Regions from separate parts of the Pseudomonas sp. rhizo66 genome, predicted to be linked through region 1. Evidence: predicted binding sites of a transcription regulator. Region 1 holds the regulator's gene; the other holds the start of a gene.
What was found. Region 1 encodes FliA, which starts transcription of late flagellar genes. Its sites were predicted from a motif close to CTAAAGTTTNNNNNNNNNNNGCCGNTAA; they were not measured.
Positions count from the first base shown of each region.

Region 2: the regulator FliA is predicted to act here: its motif matches at 2,924-2,951, upstream of flgM (flagellar biosynthesis anti-sigma factor FlgM).

Region 1 is NZ_JAUJWZ010000019.1:39,536-48,052, reverse strand. It holds gene flhA (flagellar biosynthesis protein FlhA) at 1-1,675, shown strand, start outside; gene flhF (flagellar biosynthesis protein FlhF) at 1,687-3,027, shown strand; gene fleN (flagellar synthesis regulator FleN) at 3,144-3,974, shown strand; gene fliA (RNA polymerase sigma factor FliA) at 3,971-4,711, shown strand; gene QZR14_RS21680 (chemotaxis response regulator CheY) at 4,878-5,249, shown strand; gene QZR14_RS21675 (protein phosphatase CheZ) at 5,268-6,056, shown strand; gene QZR14_RS21670 (chemotaxis protein CheA) at 6,111-8,387, shown strand; gene QZR14_RS21665 (protein-glutamate methylesterase/protein-glutamine glutaminase) at 8,437-8,517, shown strand, end outside.
Region 2 is NZ_JAUJWZ010000025.1:69,858-76,782, forward strand. It holds gene cheR (protein-glutamate O-methyltransferase CheR) at 188-1,015, opposite strand; gene QZR14_RS25075 (chemotaxis protein CheV) at 1,062-1,994, opposite strand; gene flgA (flagellar basal body P-ring formation chaperone FlgA) at 2,077-2,838, shown strand; gene flgM (flagellar biosynthesis anti-sigma factor FlgM) at 2,987-3,313, shown strand; gene QZR14_RS25090 (flagella synthesis protein FlgN) at 3,362-3,829, shown strand; gene QZR14_RS25095 (flagellar brake protein) at 3,918-4,664, shown strand; gene QZR14_RS25100 (MFS transporter) at 4,737-6,122, opposite strand; gene QZR14_RS25105 (glutamine synthetase family protein) at 6,192-6,925, opposite strand, start outside.

The DNA.
Region 1 (8,517 bases):
CGCGCGCTTCACCCTCGATGCGATGCCCGGCAAACAAATGGCGATCGACGCTGACCTCAACGCCGGCCTGATCGACCAGAACCAGGCCAAGATGCGCCGTCAGGAAGTCGCCCAAGAGGCCGAGTTCTACGGTTCGATGGACGGTGCCAGCAAGTTCGTCCGCGGTGACGCCATCGCCGGCCTGCTGATTCTGTTCATCAACCTCATCGGCGGTATGGCCGTCGGTATCTTCCAGCACAACATGAGCTTCGGCGATGCGGGCAAGGTTTACGCCTTGCTGACCATTGGTGACGGTTTGGTGGCGCAATTGCCATCACTGTTGTTATCAACAGCGGCGGCGATCATGGTGACCCGTGCTTCCGGTTCGGAAGACATGGGCAAACAGATCAATCGCCAGATGTTCGCCTCGCCGAAAGCGCTGGCGGTGGCCGCCGGTCTGATGGCGGTCATGGGCCTGGTGCCGGGCATGCCGCACTTCTCGTTCCTGAGCATGGCGGCGCTGGCCGCTGGCGGCGCGTACCTGTTCTGGAAGAAGCAGAATGTGGCCAAGGTTGTGGCGTTGGAGGAGGTCAAGCGCCAGCAGGATTTGCTGCCGTCGCCGGCCCGCGCCATGGAAACCAAAGAGCTGGGCTGGGATGACGTGACGCCGATCGACATGATCGGCCTGGAAGTCGGTTATCGCCTGATTCCATTGGTCGATCGCAACCAGGGCGGGCAATTGCTGGCGCGGATCAAGGGCGTGCGCAAGAAGCTCTCGCAGGATCTGGGTTTCCTGATGCCGACCGTGCACATTCGCGACAACCTCGACTTGGCGCCAAGCGCCTATCGCCTGACCCTGATGGGCGTGATCCTCGCCGAAGCCGAGATCTATCCGGATCGCGAACTGGCGATCAACCCGGGCCAGGTGTACGGCACGCTCAACGGCATCAACGCCAAAGATCCGGCTTTCGGCCTCGAGGCGGTGTGGATCGAAATCAGCCAGCGTGCCCAGGCACAATCGCTCGGTTACACCGTGGTCGACGCCAGCACCGTGGTTGCGACCCACTTGAACCAGATTCTGTACAAGCACTCCAGCGAGCTGATCGGCCACGAAGAAGTGCAGCAACTCATGCAATTGCTGGCCAAAAGCTCGCCGAAACTGGCAGAAGAGCTGGTGCCGGGCGTGGTCACGTTGTCGCAGTTGCTCAAAGTGCTGCAAGCGCTGCTCGCCGAACACGTGCCGGTGCGCGATATCCGCAGCATTGCCGAAGCCATCGCCAACAACGCCGCGAAGAGTCAAGATACCGCCGCTTTGGTGGCTGCTGTGCGGGTCGGCGTATCGCGCGCCATCGTTCAAAGCATTGTAGGCACTGAGTCCGAGCTGCCTGTGATCACCTTGGAACCAAGGTTGGAACAAATATTGCTCAATAGTCTGCAGAAGGCAGGACAAGGCTCGGAAGAGGGCGTTCTGCTGGAGCCAAGCATGGCCGAGAAGCTGCAGCGTTCGCTCATCGAAGCGGCGCAGCGTCAGGAAATGCAAGGTCAGCCGGTGATCCTTTTGGTCGCTGGCCCGATCCGCGCGATGCTCTCGCGCTTTGGCCGCCTCGCCGTCCCTGGACTGCATGTGCTGGCTTACCAGGAAATACCGGACAACAAGCAAGTGACCATCGTTGCGACAGTAGGGCCCAACGGCTGAGGTAGTGGTTTATGCAAGTTAAGCGTTTCTTTGCCGCCGATATGCGTCAGGCCATGAAGCTGGTTCGTGATGAGCTGGGCGCTGATGCGGCCATCATTGGCAACCGCCGCATTGCCGGCGGTGTCGAGTTGACGGCGGCACTGGATTACAAATTGTCGGCGCTGGCGCCACGGGTTCCGAACATGGAACTCGAAGACGAACTGCGCAAGACCCAGTCGCGCATCGTCACCGCCCAGGCTGAGCTGAGCCTGCGTGGCGAAGCCGACGGCAATAGCAATCGCCAGATCTTTGCCGGGCTGCCGTTGACCGCCGGCCTGCCGCTGACCGCCGCTGAACCGCTGAGCGAGCCGACTTACGCTGCTCCAGCGCGTCCGGCCCCGGCCCCTGCGCAGTCCTCCGGCGGTGTCGATCCGCGTGCACTGGATTCGATGCGTTTTGAATTGAACAGCCTGCGCGAGCTGATGGAAGTTCAGCTCGGCACCCTGGCCTGGAATCAGCTGCAAGGCAGCCGCCCGGCGCAAGCCAATCTGTATCGCCGTCTGCAACGTATCGGCCTCTCCGGCCCGTTGTCGCGCGATCTACTGGCGATGATCACCGATATCGAAGAACCGCGTCAGGCCTGGCGCATGCTGCTGGCGCACCTGGCACGGATGATTGCCGTACCGGAAGTCGAGCCACTGGAAGAGGGCGGTGTGATTGCCATGGTCGGCCCGGCCGGCATGGGCAAGACCACCACGCTGGCCAAACTTGCCGCGCGTTATGTGCTGAAATACGGCGCGCAGAACGTCGCGCTGGTGAGCATGGACAGCTTCCGCATCGGCGCTCAGGAACAACTGAAGACCCTGGGCCGCATTCTCAATGTGCCGGTGACCCACGTTGATCCGGGCCAATCGCTGGTGCAAGCGCTGGACCCATTGCTGCGCAAACGCGTGGTGCTGATCGATACCGCCGGCCTGCAAGCCAGCGATCCAGCCCTGCGCATGCAGCTCGAAAGTCTGGCCGGGCGCGGCATTCGTGCAAAAAATTATCTGGTCTTGGCAACCACCAGCCAGAAACAGGTTCTAACCGCCGCTTATCACAGTTACAAGCGTTGCGGGCTTGCCGGCTGCATCCTGACTAAACTGGATGAAACGGCCAGCCTTGGCGAAGTGTTGAGCCTGGCGATCAGTCATGAATTGCCGGTCGCGTACCTGACCGATGGCCCACGGATTCCGGATGATCTGCATCTGCCGCGCCGTCATCAACTGGTCAGCCGCGCCGTCAGCGTGCAAATGCAGGAAGAACCCAGCGAAGAAGCCATGGCTGACATGTTCGCTGATATCTATCACAGCCCGACCAAGCAGGTAGGCTGAGGTATTCATGAACAGTTTTTGTACCTACATCGATGGTCTGCCATGCATTGTTCCGATCGGGAACGCGCAGCCAGTAATGTGGCCTCCGTCTATGCAAGACAAGGTAAAGAAATAACATGGGCAGCATGCATCCCGTACAGGTGATCGCGGTGACCGGCGGCAAAGGTGGCGTCGGCAAGACTAACGTGTCAGTGAACTTGTCGCTGGCGCTGGCAGAGCTTGGCCGTCGGGTCATGCTGCTGGACGCCGACCTCGGTCTGGCGAACGTTGACGTATTGTTGGGGCTGACCCCTAAACGCACGCTGGCCGACGTCATCGAAGGCCGTTGCGAGTTGCGCGACGTGCTGTTGCAAGGCCCCGGTGGCATCCGCATCGTGCCGGCGGCGTCCGGCACGCAAAGCATGGTGCACCTGAGCCCGGCGCAACATGCCGGCCTGATTCAGGCGTTCAGCGACATCGGCGACAATCTCGACGTATTGGTGATCGACACCGCTGCGGGTATTGGTGACTCGGTAGTCAGTTTTGTGCGCGCCGCGCAAGAAGTGTTGCTGGTGGTCTGCGATGAGCCGACTTCCATTACCGACGCCTACGCGCTGATCAAATTGCTCAACCGCGATTACGGCATGAACCGCTTCCGCGTCCTCGCCAACATGGCGCAGAGCCCGCAGGAAGGGCGCAACCTGTTCGCCAAGTTGACCAAGGTCACGGATCGCTTCCTTGACGTGGCCCTACAATACGTCGGCGCCGTGCCTTACGACGAAAGCGTGCGTAAAGCGGTGCAGAAGCAGCGCGCGGTGTACGAAGCCTTTCCGCGTTCCAAGTGCGCGCTGGCGTTCAAGGCGATTGCGCAGAAGGTCGATACCTGGCCGCTGCCCGCCAACCCGCGTGGCCACCTTGAGTTTTTCGTCGAGCGCCTCGTGCAGCAAACGGCAGGGCCCGTGCTATGACCGCAAGCGGTATGAACTACTACAAGAAGTCGGCACGTGACGCGCAGTACGAGCTGATCGAGCGTTACGCGCCACTGGTCAAACGCATTGCCTACCACTTGCTGGCACGCTTGCCGGCGAGTGTGCAGGTCGAAGACCTGATCCAGGCCGGGATGATCGGCCTGCTCGAAGTCTCGACCAAATATGACGCCAGCAAAGGCGCCAGTTTCGAAACGTACGCGGGCATACGAATCCGCGGCGCGATGCTCGACGAAGTGCGCAAAGGGGATTGGGCGCCACGCTCGGTTCACCGCAATACCCGTATGGTCAGCGACGCAATTCGCTCAATTGAAGCTAAAACCGGCCGTGATGCTAAAGATCACGAGGTTGCGGCCGAACTCCAATTGAGTCTCGACGATTACTACGGGATTTTGAATGACACCTTGGGCAGTCGCCTGTTCAGTTTCGACGACCTGTTGCAGGACGGCGAACACGAAGGGCTGCACGAGGATGGCGCGAGTGCTCATATGGAGCCGTCACGCGATCTGGAAGATGAACGCTTCCAGGCAGCGCTGGCGGACGCGATTGCCAATTTGCCGGAGCGTGAGCGACTGGTGTTGGCGCTGTACTACGACGAAGAGCTGAACCTCAAGGAGATCGGTGAAGTCCTTGGCGTCAGTGAATCGCGGGTCAGCCAGTTACACAGCCAGTGCGCGGCCCGTTTGCGGGGGCGTTTGGGGGAGTGGCGAGCGCGCTGAAGGCAGTGTGGGGACACTGCGAACGAGGCTGGTGCGGTGATGAACGGCACCGGTCTTGCTCTGTTGTGCTCCAGACAGTCTTCGAGTGCTGCGCCGATTGATTGAAGTGGCGCGTCCAGGTGCTGGGCGCGTTTAAGACTGCTTGGAGGTCGAATTGAACAAAGACATGAAAATCCTCATCGTTGATGACTTCTCAACGATGCGGCGGATCATCAAGAACCTGCTGCGTGATCTTGGGTTCACCAACACCGTCGAGGCTGACGATGGCACCACTGCCATTCCAGTGCTCAACAGCGGCAGCATCGACTTTCTGGTAACGGACTGGAACATGCCGGGCATGACCGGTATCGACCTGCTGCGCCATGTGCGTGCCGATGAAAAACTCAAGCACCTGCCAGTCCTGATGGTCACGGCTGAAGCCAAGCGCGAGCAGATCATTGAAGCCGCCCAGGCCGGTGTAAACGGCTACGTAGTCAAACCTTTCACGGCTCAGGCGTTGAAAGACAAAATCGAGAAGATTTTCGAACGCATCGGCTGATGAACGCGCGGGGGAGCTATGGAGCATAACGAATCTTCACAGGGCGATTTCGAATCGACCCTGAAAAAACACGCGGTCGAACTGGTCGAAAGCCTTGAAAAAGGCAGGTTCGGCGACGCTGTGCAACTGATCCATGAGCTCAATCAGACCCGTGACCGCGGCCTGTACCAGGAAGTGGGCAAGCTCACACGTGAACTGCACAGTGCGATCGTCAACTTCCAGATCGATCCGCACATGCCACAGGCCGAGGAAGTGTCGCAAATCACCGACGCCACTGAACGCCTGGGCTATGTGGTCAAGCTGACGGAAGCCGCGGCCAACCGCACCATGGATCTGGTGGAAAGCGCCACGCCGGTGGTCAACAGTCTGGCTGATGAAGCGCAGACCTTGAGCGCCGATTGGGGGCGTTTCATGCGTCGCGAGGTCGGGGCTGAGGAGTTCCGTGAACTGGCGCGCCGGGTCGACGGTTTTCTGTCACGCAGCAGCACGGACAACCGTGCAGTGTCGAGCAATCTCAACGACATCCTGCTGGCCCAGGATTACCAGGACCTGACCGGTCAGGTGATCAAGCGGGTGACCCAACTGGTCACCGAAGTCGAAAGCAATTTGCTCAAACTCGTGCTCATGGCCAGTCAAGTCGACCGCTTTGCGGGCATCGAACATGACCGCGCCGCGATGCTTGCAGAAAAAGATCCACAAAAACATCTCTCGCAGGGTGAAGGTCCGCAGATTCATGCCGATAAACGAGAAGACGTTGTGTCCGGTCAGGACGATGTGGACGATTTGTTATCCAGCCTCGGATTCTAGTGTTTTGGAATTTTAGGTTTTTTGGGTTTTTAGACCTGTAGGAGCACCCCATTAATGAGCTTCGGCGCCGATGAAGAGATCCTTCAGGATTTCCTGGTTGAGGCCGGCGAGATTCTTGAGCAACTGTCCGAACAACTGGTCGAGCTGGAAAGCCGTCCGGATGACGCAGATCTGCTCAACGCAATTTTTCGCGGTTTCCACACTGTAAAAGGGGGCGCCGGCTTCCTTCAGCTCAACGAGCTGGTGGAGTGCTGTCACATCGCCGAAAACGTGTTCGACATCCTGCGCAAGGGTGAGCGTCGCGTTGATGCAGAACTGATGGACGTTGTCCTCGAAGCACTGGACGCGGTGAACAGCATGTTCAGCGAAGTCCGCGAGCGTGCGCCGATCACCGCCGCCACCCCGGAACTGCTGGCCGCCCTGGCGCGCCTGGCCGAACCGCAATCGGCGGACGAAGCCCCGGCTTCGCCAGTGGCCGAGATGATCGAAGAACTGGTCGTCGAAGGCGACGCGTCGGGCGACATCACCGATAACGAATTTGAACAGCTGCTGGACTCGCTGAACGCCGTCAAGGCTGAAGCCGAAGCCCCGGCCGTTGCTGCCCCTGTGCAAACGGCTGCTGAAGCTGCGAGCGATGAAATCACCGATGCCGAGTTCGAGTCGTTGCTCGATCAGTTGCACGGCAAAGGCCAGTTCGCGGCGGATGCCGTGGCACCGACTGCTGCGGCGCCGGCAGCGCCTGCGGCGGGCGACAGCTCGGACATCACCGACGACGAATTCGAAGCCCTGCTCGATCAACTGCATGGCAAGGGCAACTTTGCCGTTGAAGCGCTGGAGTCGGCGATTGCCTCGGCACCGGCTGCGCCAGCCGCACCGACCGCTGCGGCGGCCGGCAGCGATCTGATCAGCGATCACGAGTTCGAATCGCTGCTCGACGAATTGCACGGCAAAGGCAAGTTCACTGACGTTGGTGCCGCGCCTGCCGGCGCCGCTTCGACGGTGGCTGCGCCTGCGGCCAAGGCTGCGGCCGCTCCGGCTGCTGCGCCGAAAGCCGCGCCCAAGCCTGAGCCGAAAGCCGAAACGCCAAAACCGGCTGCCGCTGCTGCACCGGCTCCGGCCCGTGCCGCCGCTGCGCCGCCACCGGAAAAACCGGCTAGCGAAGCCGAGACCACCGTGCGGGTCGACACCGCGCGTCTCGACGAAATCATGAACATGGTTGGCGAGTTGGTGCTGGTGCGTAACCGTCTGGTACGCCTGGGCCTCAACAGCGGCGACGAAGCCATGTCCAAGGCCGTGTCGAACCTCGACGTGGTCACGGCAGACTTGCAGACCGCGGTGATGAAGACCCGGATGCAGCCGATCAAGAAGGTCTTCGGGCGCTTCCCGCGTCTGGTTCGCGACCTGGCACGTCAGCTCAAGAAAGAGATCAACCTGGAACTGGTGGGTGAAGAAACCGACCTCGACAAAAACCTTGTCGAGGCCCTGGCCGACCCGCTGGTCCACTTGGTGCGCAACGCCGTCGACCACGGCATCGAGTCGCCGGAAGAACGCGAAGCCTCGGGCAAGGCCCGTGGCGGTCGTGTTGTCCTGGCCGCCGAGCAGGAAGGCGACCACATCCTGCTGTCGATCTCCGATGACGGTAAAGGCATGGATCCGAACGTCCTGCGTTCGATCGCGGTAAAACGCGGTGTGATGGACAAGGACGCGGCCGATCGCCTCAGCGATACCGAGTGCTACAACCTGATTTTCGCCCCGGGTTTCTCGACCAAGACCGAGATCTCCGACGTGTCCGGCCGCGGTGTCGGCATGGACGTGGTGAAGACCAAGATTTCCCAGCTCAACGGTTCGATCAACATTTACTCGACCAAGGGCCAGGGCTCGAAGATCGTCATCAAGGTGCCGCTGACCCTCGCGATCATGCCAACCCTGATGGTGATGCTCGGCAATCAGGCGTTTGCGTTCCCGTTGGTCAACGTCAACGAAATCTTCCACCTCGACCTGTCGACCACCAACGTCGTCGACGGTCAGGAAGTGGTGATCGTGCGGGACAAGGCCTTGCCATTGTTCTACCTCAAGCGCTGGCTGGTCAGCTCCGCCGCTCACGAAGAGCAGCGTGAAGGCCATGTGGTGATCCTTTCGGTGGGCACTCAGCGGATCGGCTTCGTCGTCGATCAACTGGTCGGCCAGGAAGAAGTGGTCATCAAGCCATTGGGCAAAATGCTGCAGGGCACTCCGGGCATGTCCGGCGCCACCATCACTGGTGACGGCCGCATCGCGCTGATTCTCGATGTTCCAAGCATGCTCAAGCGTTACGCCACGAAGCGTATTTGAATCCGGGGTGGCGGGGCGACAACGTCCCGCTGCACCTAATGGAGTGTTTATGGCAGTCAAAGTCCTGGTGGTGGACGATTCAGGTTTTTTCCGCCGCCGCGTCTCGGAAATTCTTTCAGCGGATCCGAGC
Region 2 (6,925 bases), on a different contig from region 1:
CCGGATGCCGCTTTTCTGCCGCTTCGCCCTGTTAACAGCCCTCCCTGTAGGAGCTGCCGAAGGCTGCGATCTTTTGATCTAGATCTTGAAAAACAAAATCAAAAGATCGCAGCCTTCGGCAGCTCCTACGTGAAGCATGCGGCAAAAAAAAGGAGCCCCTGAGGGCTCCCTTCTTTTGCCATATGCTTCACTTCGCCTGGTAAATGATCCCCGGGCTGCACTGAACCATTTGGTAATGATCCGGCAAACCGTTCAGCGCTTCAGAAGCGCCAAGGAACAGATACCCGCCCGGCTTCAACGTGCTGTGAATGCGCAACAGGATGTCTTTCTTCACTTCGGCAGAGAAGTAGATCAACACGTTGCGGCAGAACACGATGTCGAACTTGCCCAGCGCGGCATAGCTGTCGAGCAGGTTGAACGAACGGAACTCCACCCGGTTCTTGATCGGCGCCTTGATCACCCAGCGGCCCGGCCCTTTCGGATCAAAGTACCGCTGCAAACGATCGGCGGACAAACCGCGACCAATGGCCAGGCTGTCGTACTCACCGGTCTTGCAGTTGGTCAGCATGCTGCCGGACAGGTCCGTGGCAACGATCTGCACGCCCATCTTCAACTGGCCGAGGTTGCTGCGCTCGAATTCGTCGATCGACATCGACAGCGAGTAAGGCTCCTGACCCGACGAGCAGGCTGCCGACCAGATCCGCAGGCGCTGGTTGGGGCTGGCCTTGATCGCTTCAGGCAGCACCTTGTTCTTCAAGACTTCAAACGGATAGGTATCCCGAAACCAGAGGGTTTCGTTGGTCGTCATGGCATCGACCACCTGTTCGCGCAAACCGCTGCGCGGCTGGGTCTGGATGCGCTGAACCAGCTCACCCAGAGACTTGATGCCTTGCTGCTCCATCAGTTTGTTGAGACGGCTCGAGACCAGGTACTGCTTGTTTTCACCGAGCAAAATGCCACAGGCTTTTTCCAGGAAGACCCGGAACTGTTCGAAATCCAAATTACCCGTAGACAATGATGCCGCCTCTTAAATCGTGTTGACCGCCAGGAGCAAAACGCCCCTAGCTGATATCTGCTGCTTTGATCCGGTCGACTACCCGGGATGCCAGGTCATCAGGACGGAACTTGGCCAGGAAGTCATCGGCACCGACTTTCTTGACCATCGCCTGATTGAATACCCCGGACAACGAAGTATGCAGGATGATGTGAAGCTTTTGCATGCGCGGGTCAGCGCGGATCTCGGCCGTCAGTGTGTACCCGTCCATCTCCGGCATCTCGATGTCGGAAATCATCATCAGGAACTCTTCTTCCGGCTTCTTGCCCTCATCGACCAGCTTGCGCAGGTAATCCAGCGCCTGCTTGCCGTCGTTCAGCGCTACTACTTCAACGCCGACCGTCTGCAGGCAACGCGTGACCTGCTTGCGCGCCACTGACGAGTCATCGACCGTCAAGACACGCAACGAGAGTGCCTTGGTCTGGGTCTCGACATCGACCACGCCCACCGAAATCGCTTCCGGTGTCGGCGCAACTTCGGCCAGCACTTTCTCGACGTCGATGATTTCGACTAACTGATTGTCCACCCGAGTCACAGCGGTCAGGTAATGATCGCGCCCCGTGCCCTTGGGTGGTGGATGAATCTCTTCCCAGTTCATGTTGACGATGCGCTCCACCGAGCGAACCAGGAAACCCTGGGTCTTGGTGTTGTACTCCGTGATGATCACGAACGGGTTGTTCTTGTCCTTCAACGCTCCGGAACCGGTGGCCATTGCCAGATCAAGGATCGGAATGGTCGCCCCCCGGATATTTGCCACCCCGCACACGACAGGACTGGACTTGGGCATCAACGTCAGTGACGGGCACTGCAACACTTCCCGCACCTTGAACACGTTGATTCCGTAGAGCTGCTGACCGTCAAGACGGAACAACAACAGCTCCAGGCGATTCTGCCCCACCAGTTGCGTGCGCTGGTTCACCGAATCCATTACACCAGCCATGCCCAGACTCCTACACCAACGCCAAGTGTTGTTGCGACGCACATTCATTGCTAAACGGCACGGCGCTTGCTTTTTAACTCGTATGAACGCTCAAACGACATTTTTTCGACGCCTGACATCGCCCCTCCGCAGAGGGCTTTGCGCGATGTCCGCCATTTGCTGCTTTTTCGCTGGCAGCCCTGCCATTGCTGATGCGGTTACCTTGCCTGACATGCTTATCGGCGTCACTCAGGGCTTTCTTGAGTTCACCGTAGAAGACTATCTGGCTAGCAGTCAAACGGAAGGCCGCTACGAAATCGAAGTAAACCAGCTTGATCCACGTATGCGCATGCCTATGTGCGACAAGGAATTGACAGCGACTTTGGAGAGTCCGGCACGTCCGCTGGGCCGGGTTACCGTCAAGGTCCGCTGCGAGGGGGCCTCGCCCTGGACCGTGTTCGTGCCCGCTCAAGTCCGCCTGTTTCGCGAGATTGTGACCACCACGCGCCCGCTCAAACGGGCCGGGATTATCGAGCCGCAGGATGTGACCTTGCGTGAACGCGACATCAGTCAGATCAATCAGGGTTTCCTGACCTCCGTTGACGAAGCGATCGGGCAGAAATTAACCCGACCAACGGTAGCCGATCAGGTCATTACCCTGGTTCATCTGGAACAAGCAGAAGTCATTCGCAAGGGCGATCAAGTGGTCATTACTGCCCGCAGCGGCACACTCGCTGTGCGCATGCCCGGGGAAGCGCTGGCCAATGGCGGTCTGAAAGAGCAGATCCGGGTGAAAAACCTCAACTCGCAACGGGTCATCAAGGCGCAAGTCACCGCGCCGGGCCAAGTGGAAGTGGCGATGTAGAAAACTGGCGCTGACCCCGGCTGTTCCCTAAACTGTGCCGCAGCAGGACACGCGCCGGCGCATGCAAGGCTCATTGTAAATGTGCCTAAAGTTTTCCAGGGGATGGCCGAAAACATGGCAAGCGTCCAAATTCCCAGAGGTTTTTATCATGGTCATCGATTTCAGCCGTTTGAACAGCTCCTCGTCACTTACGGGCAGTACACGTACCAGCAACGCCAAGGAAACCGCCGAAACCGGCACCTCCGCGCCGCTGAATACCCAGGCCGAAACGGCCAGTACCGCAAAAAGCGGGGAATCGGTACACCTCAGCAATGAGGCTCAACAGTTGCAGAAGGTCACTGACAAGCTGCGCGATCAACCTGCTGTCGACAAAGCCCGTGTGGCCGAGTTGAAAGCCGCGATTGCCGATGGCAGCTATAAAGTCGACAGCAACCGTGTAGCCAGCAAACTGCTCAACTTCGAAGCCCAGCGCTAGGCTTTTGCCGGCGCCAGGCTTTTGGACGCTTAAAACCCAAGGCCAGCCATGCACGACACTAATTTATTGCAATTGATCAACGACGACTTTGCTCCAGCTCAACAATTGCTGGAGTTGTTGCAAACCGAATCCCTCGCGTTGCACGGTCGCGACATGCCGTTGCTGGAAGAAATTCTGGCGCACAAACAGGCATTGATCATTCTGCTTGAACAGCATGGCCGCAAGCGCAGTGAAATCCTCGCCAGCCTCAACCTGCCGACTGATCGTTCAGGTCTTGAGCAACTGGCAAGCCAGTCGAGCATTGGCGAACAGTTGTTGACGCAAGGCGACGCATTGACCGATCTGATCGCTCAATGCCAGGCCGCCAACCTCAAGAATGGCCAGTCGATCCAGATCCAGCAGATCGCCACGGCCAATCAGCTGAAGATCCTCACCGGTGGTGAAGCGCCAGCGCTTTATAACGCCAGCGGTACATTTGCCAAACCCGCCACACCGCGTCCGCTCAGCCAGGCATGAGCCGTTGATGCGCCAGCACTATCTACCCGCGAAACATGCTGGCAAAATGCTGGCTAGTAGTCATATTTTGTCTGGAGATTGATAAACCGTGTCCAACGCCCTCAGCGCGGATGATGCTCCGCAGCCCCCTAAGGTGCTCACCACGCCACTGGAAATCTCCAGCAACCTGCGCCAGCTGCAAGAAAGCCACGATCCGCTGATCATCACCTTCCATGAGCGCAGCCAGCGCTTCCAGAGCTACCTGATCAAAGTCGACCGCGACAGCGCTTCGATCGCACTGGACGAGATGATCCCGCGTGATGGCGAACGCTTTCTGCAGGCCGGGGAGCCGTTCAAGGTTGAAGGTTTTCATGACGGCGTGCGGATTGCCTGGGAATGCACAGGCACGCTGAATATCGAAGAATCCGAGGGCGATCGTTTCTACACCGGCGCTCTGCCGACCGAAGTGGTTTACCACCAGCGCCGCAATGCCTTCCGCGCCGCGCTGAAACTGACCGATCTGGTCAGTGTTGAACTGGGCGGCGAAAAGCTCAAGGCGCCAATCAACGGCAAACTGCTGGATATCTCCGCGACCGGTTGCAAGCTGCGCTTCGAAGGCGATATCACTGACCGCCTGCAACTGGGCCAGGTCTATGACCGCCTGATCGCCCCGCCGCTGTTCGGCAATCAGCCGACCTCCGTCGAACTGCGCTACCTGCACTTCGAAGAAAAACTCAACATCACTTTTGCCGGCCTGCGCTTCCACAACATCAGTGGTCAGGCTGCGCGCAACGTTGAGCGTTTCGTGTATCAGCTGCAACGTGAAGCACGCCGTTTCGACAAAGACGATCTCTGATTCGTTGCGGCCAATAAAAAGGGCAGTCCTTGAGGGGACTGCCCTTTTTTATGCGCGTGGTTTTTGTTCAGTTCAGGGTCTGCCGCCGCTGAGATCGGGCGCAGGTTTGTCATCGCCGCTATCCGGCTCGACTTCTGCCGCAGGCTCTGGCTGAGGCTCGGGTTCAGGCTCGGGAGTCGCCGGCGTTTGCACAGGGTCCTGCACCATCTGCTCCTGCACCACCTGCTCGTCTACCCGAGGATCGAGGGCCGCCACCAGCGGTGAGCTGGACATGCTGTCGGGCATGGCCACGTGATGCAGCGGCGCATCGTCGACCTGATGCAGATTGGTCACCGCTTTCGGCCGGATCCGCCACACCAGCACCAGCGCGAAGAAGCTGAAGAACGCATACAGGCTCTGGCTGCCAAACAACTTCATCAGCACACCTGCCAACAACGGCCCGATGCTCGCGCCAACCCCGTAGGTCACCAGCAGCATCGCCGTCAGCGAAACGCGACGATCGCCTTCGACGTGGTCGTTGGAAAACGCTACCGCCAGCGGATACAGACAGAACTGCACCAGTGAGCACATGAACCCGACAACAAACAAAACCTCCAGCGGCACCTGCGGCAGAATCGCCAACGGCAACGCCGCCACCGCCAGGAACCCGGCAAAACAGCGAATCAGCAGCGCCCGGTCGTAACGATCGGACAACCAGCCCAACGGCCACTGCACCAGCAACCCGGCGAAGATGCAGCTACCCATGAACAAACCGACCTGCTCGGTCGACAACCCCTGCTGCGAGGCATACAGCGGCGCCAGACCATAGAACGAACCGATGATCAAACCGGCTCCCAGCACCGTACTCAACGACTGCGGCACGCGCTTGATAAAGAAGCGTGGCTCCATGGGCGCCGGATGCAGGGGCGCCGGGTGAATCCGTCGAGTCAACGCCACCGGCACCAGACACAGCGCAAAGCACAGCGCGACCAGCATCAGCAGTTCCAGCCCCAGGCCCGGATGCATGACCAGAATCAGTTGGCCGAGCACCAGGCCCAGGTACGAAGCGATCATGTATCCGCTGAACACCAGGCCACGCTGATTGGCGTCCGCCTGCTCGTTGAGCCAGCTCTCGATCACCATGTACTGGCACATCATGCCCAGACCGACGATGGTCCGCAGCACCAGCCACGCCGGCAGCCAATCGACCAGACCATGGCCAAGCACCGCCGCCCCGACGATCCCGGCACAGGCCGAATAAGCACGGATGTGCCCGACCCGGGCGATCAATCGGTGACCGATCTTGCCGCCCAGCACCAGGCCGAAATAGTTGGCCGCCATCAGCGCACCGACCCAGAGGCCGTCGACATTGTCAGCGGCCAGACGCAATGCCAGATAAGTGGATAGAAGGCCCGAGCCGATCAACATCATCAGCGAGGCGAAATACAGTGCTCGAAAGGATTTCCAGATTTGGCGCATCGGCGTTCCGAGCGGCTCCTTGCAGTAAATATCGGGCTACCAGAACGATAGCCCGATGGCGGCGGTACGTCAGGCCTGGGCTGCGAGAACACGCCGTTCCCAGGGAGTGATTTCATCAAAGAAGCTGGTCAACTCCATGGTCTTCGAAGCGATGTAGCCTTCGATGAACTCCTGTCCGAACAGTTCCCTCGCCAATTGGCTACGTTTCAGACGTTCGAGTGCGGCATGCAAGGTACACGGCAGTGCAAGATTGTCCGGCACCGCGAACTCGCCCTGAATCGCCTCGCTCGGTTCCAGTTCATGCTCGATGCCATGCAAACCGGCAGCCAGACTGGCGGCGATCGCCAGATACGGATTCGCATCGGCGCCCGGCAAACGGTTTTCCACCCGACGGGCAACCGGCGAGCTGGCCGGAATTCGCAGCCCGGCCGCCCGATTGTCGTGCGACCAGCACGCGTTGTTCGGCGATGCGTACGGATGGCACAGGCGCTGATAGGAATTCACATTGGGTGCAAACAGTGCGGTGAAGTCGGCCATGCCCGCCTGCTGGCCAGCGATGAAGTGGCGGAACAGCGCAGTCGGTTCACCGTGCTCGTCACTGAAGACATTCTTGCCGCTGCCGATCTCGACGATGCTCTGATGAATGTGCATCGAACTGCCCGGCGTGTGTGCCAGCGGCTTGGCCATGCACACCACGGTCAAACCATGCTTGAGCGCAACCTCTTTGAGCAGGTGCTTGAACAGGAACGTCTGATCGGCCAGCAACAGTGGATCACCGTGCAGCAGATTGATCTCGAACTGGC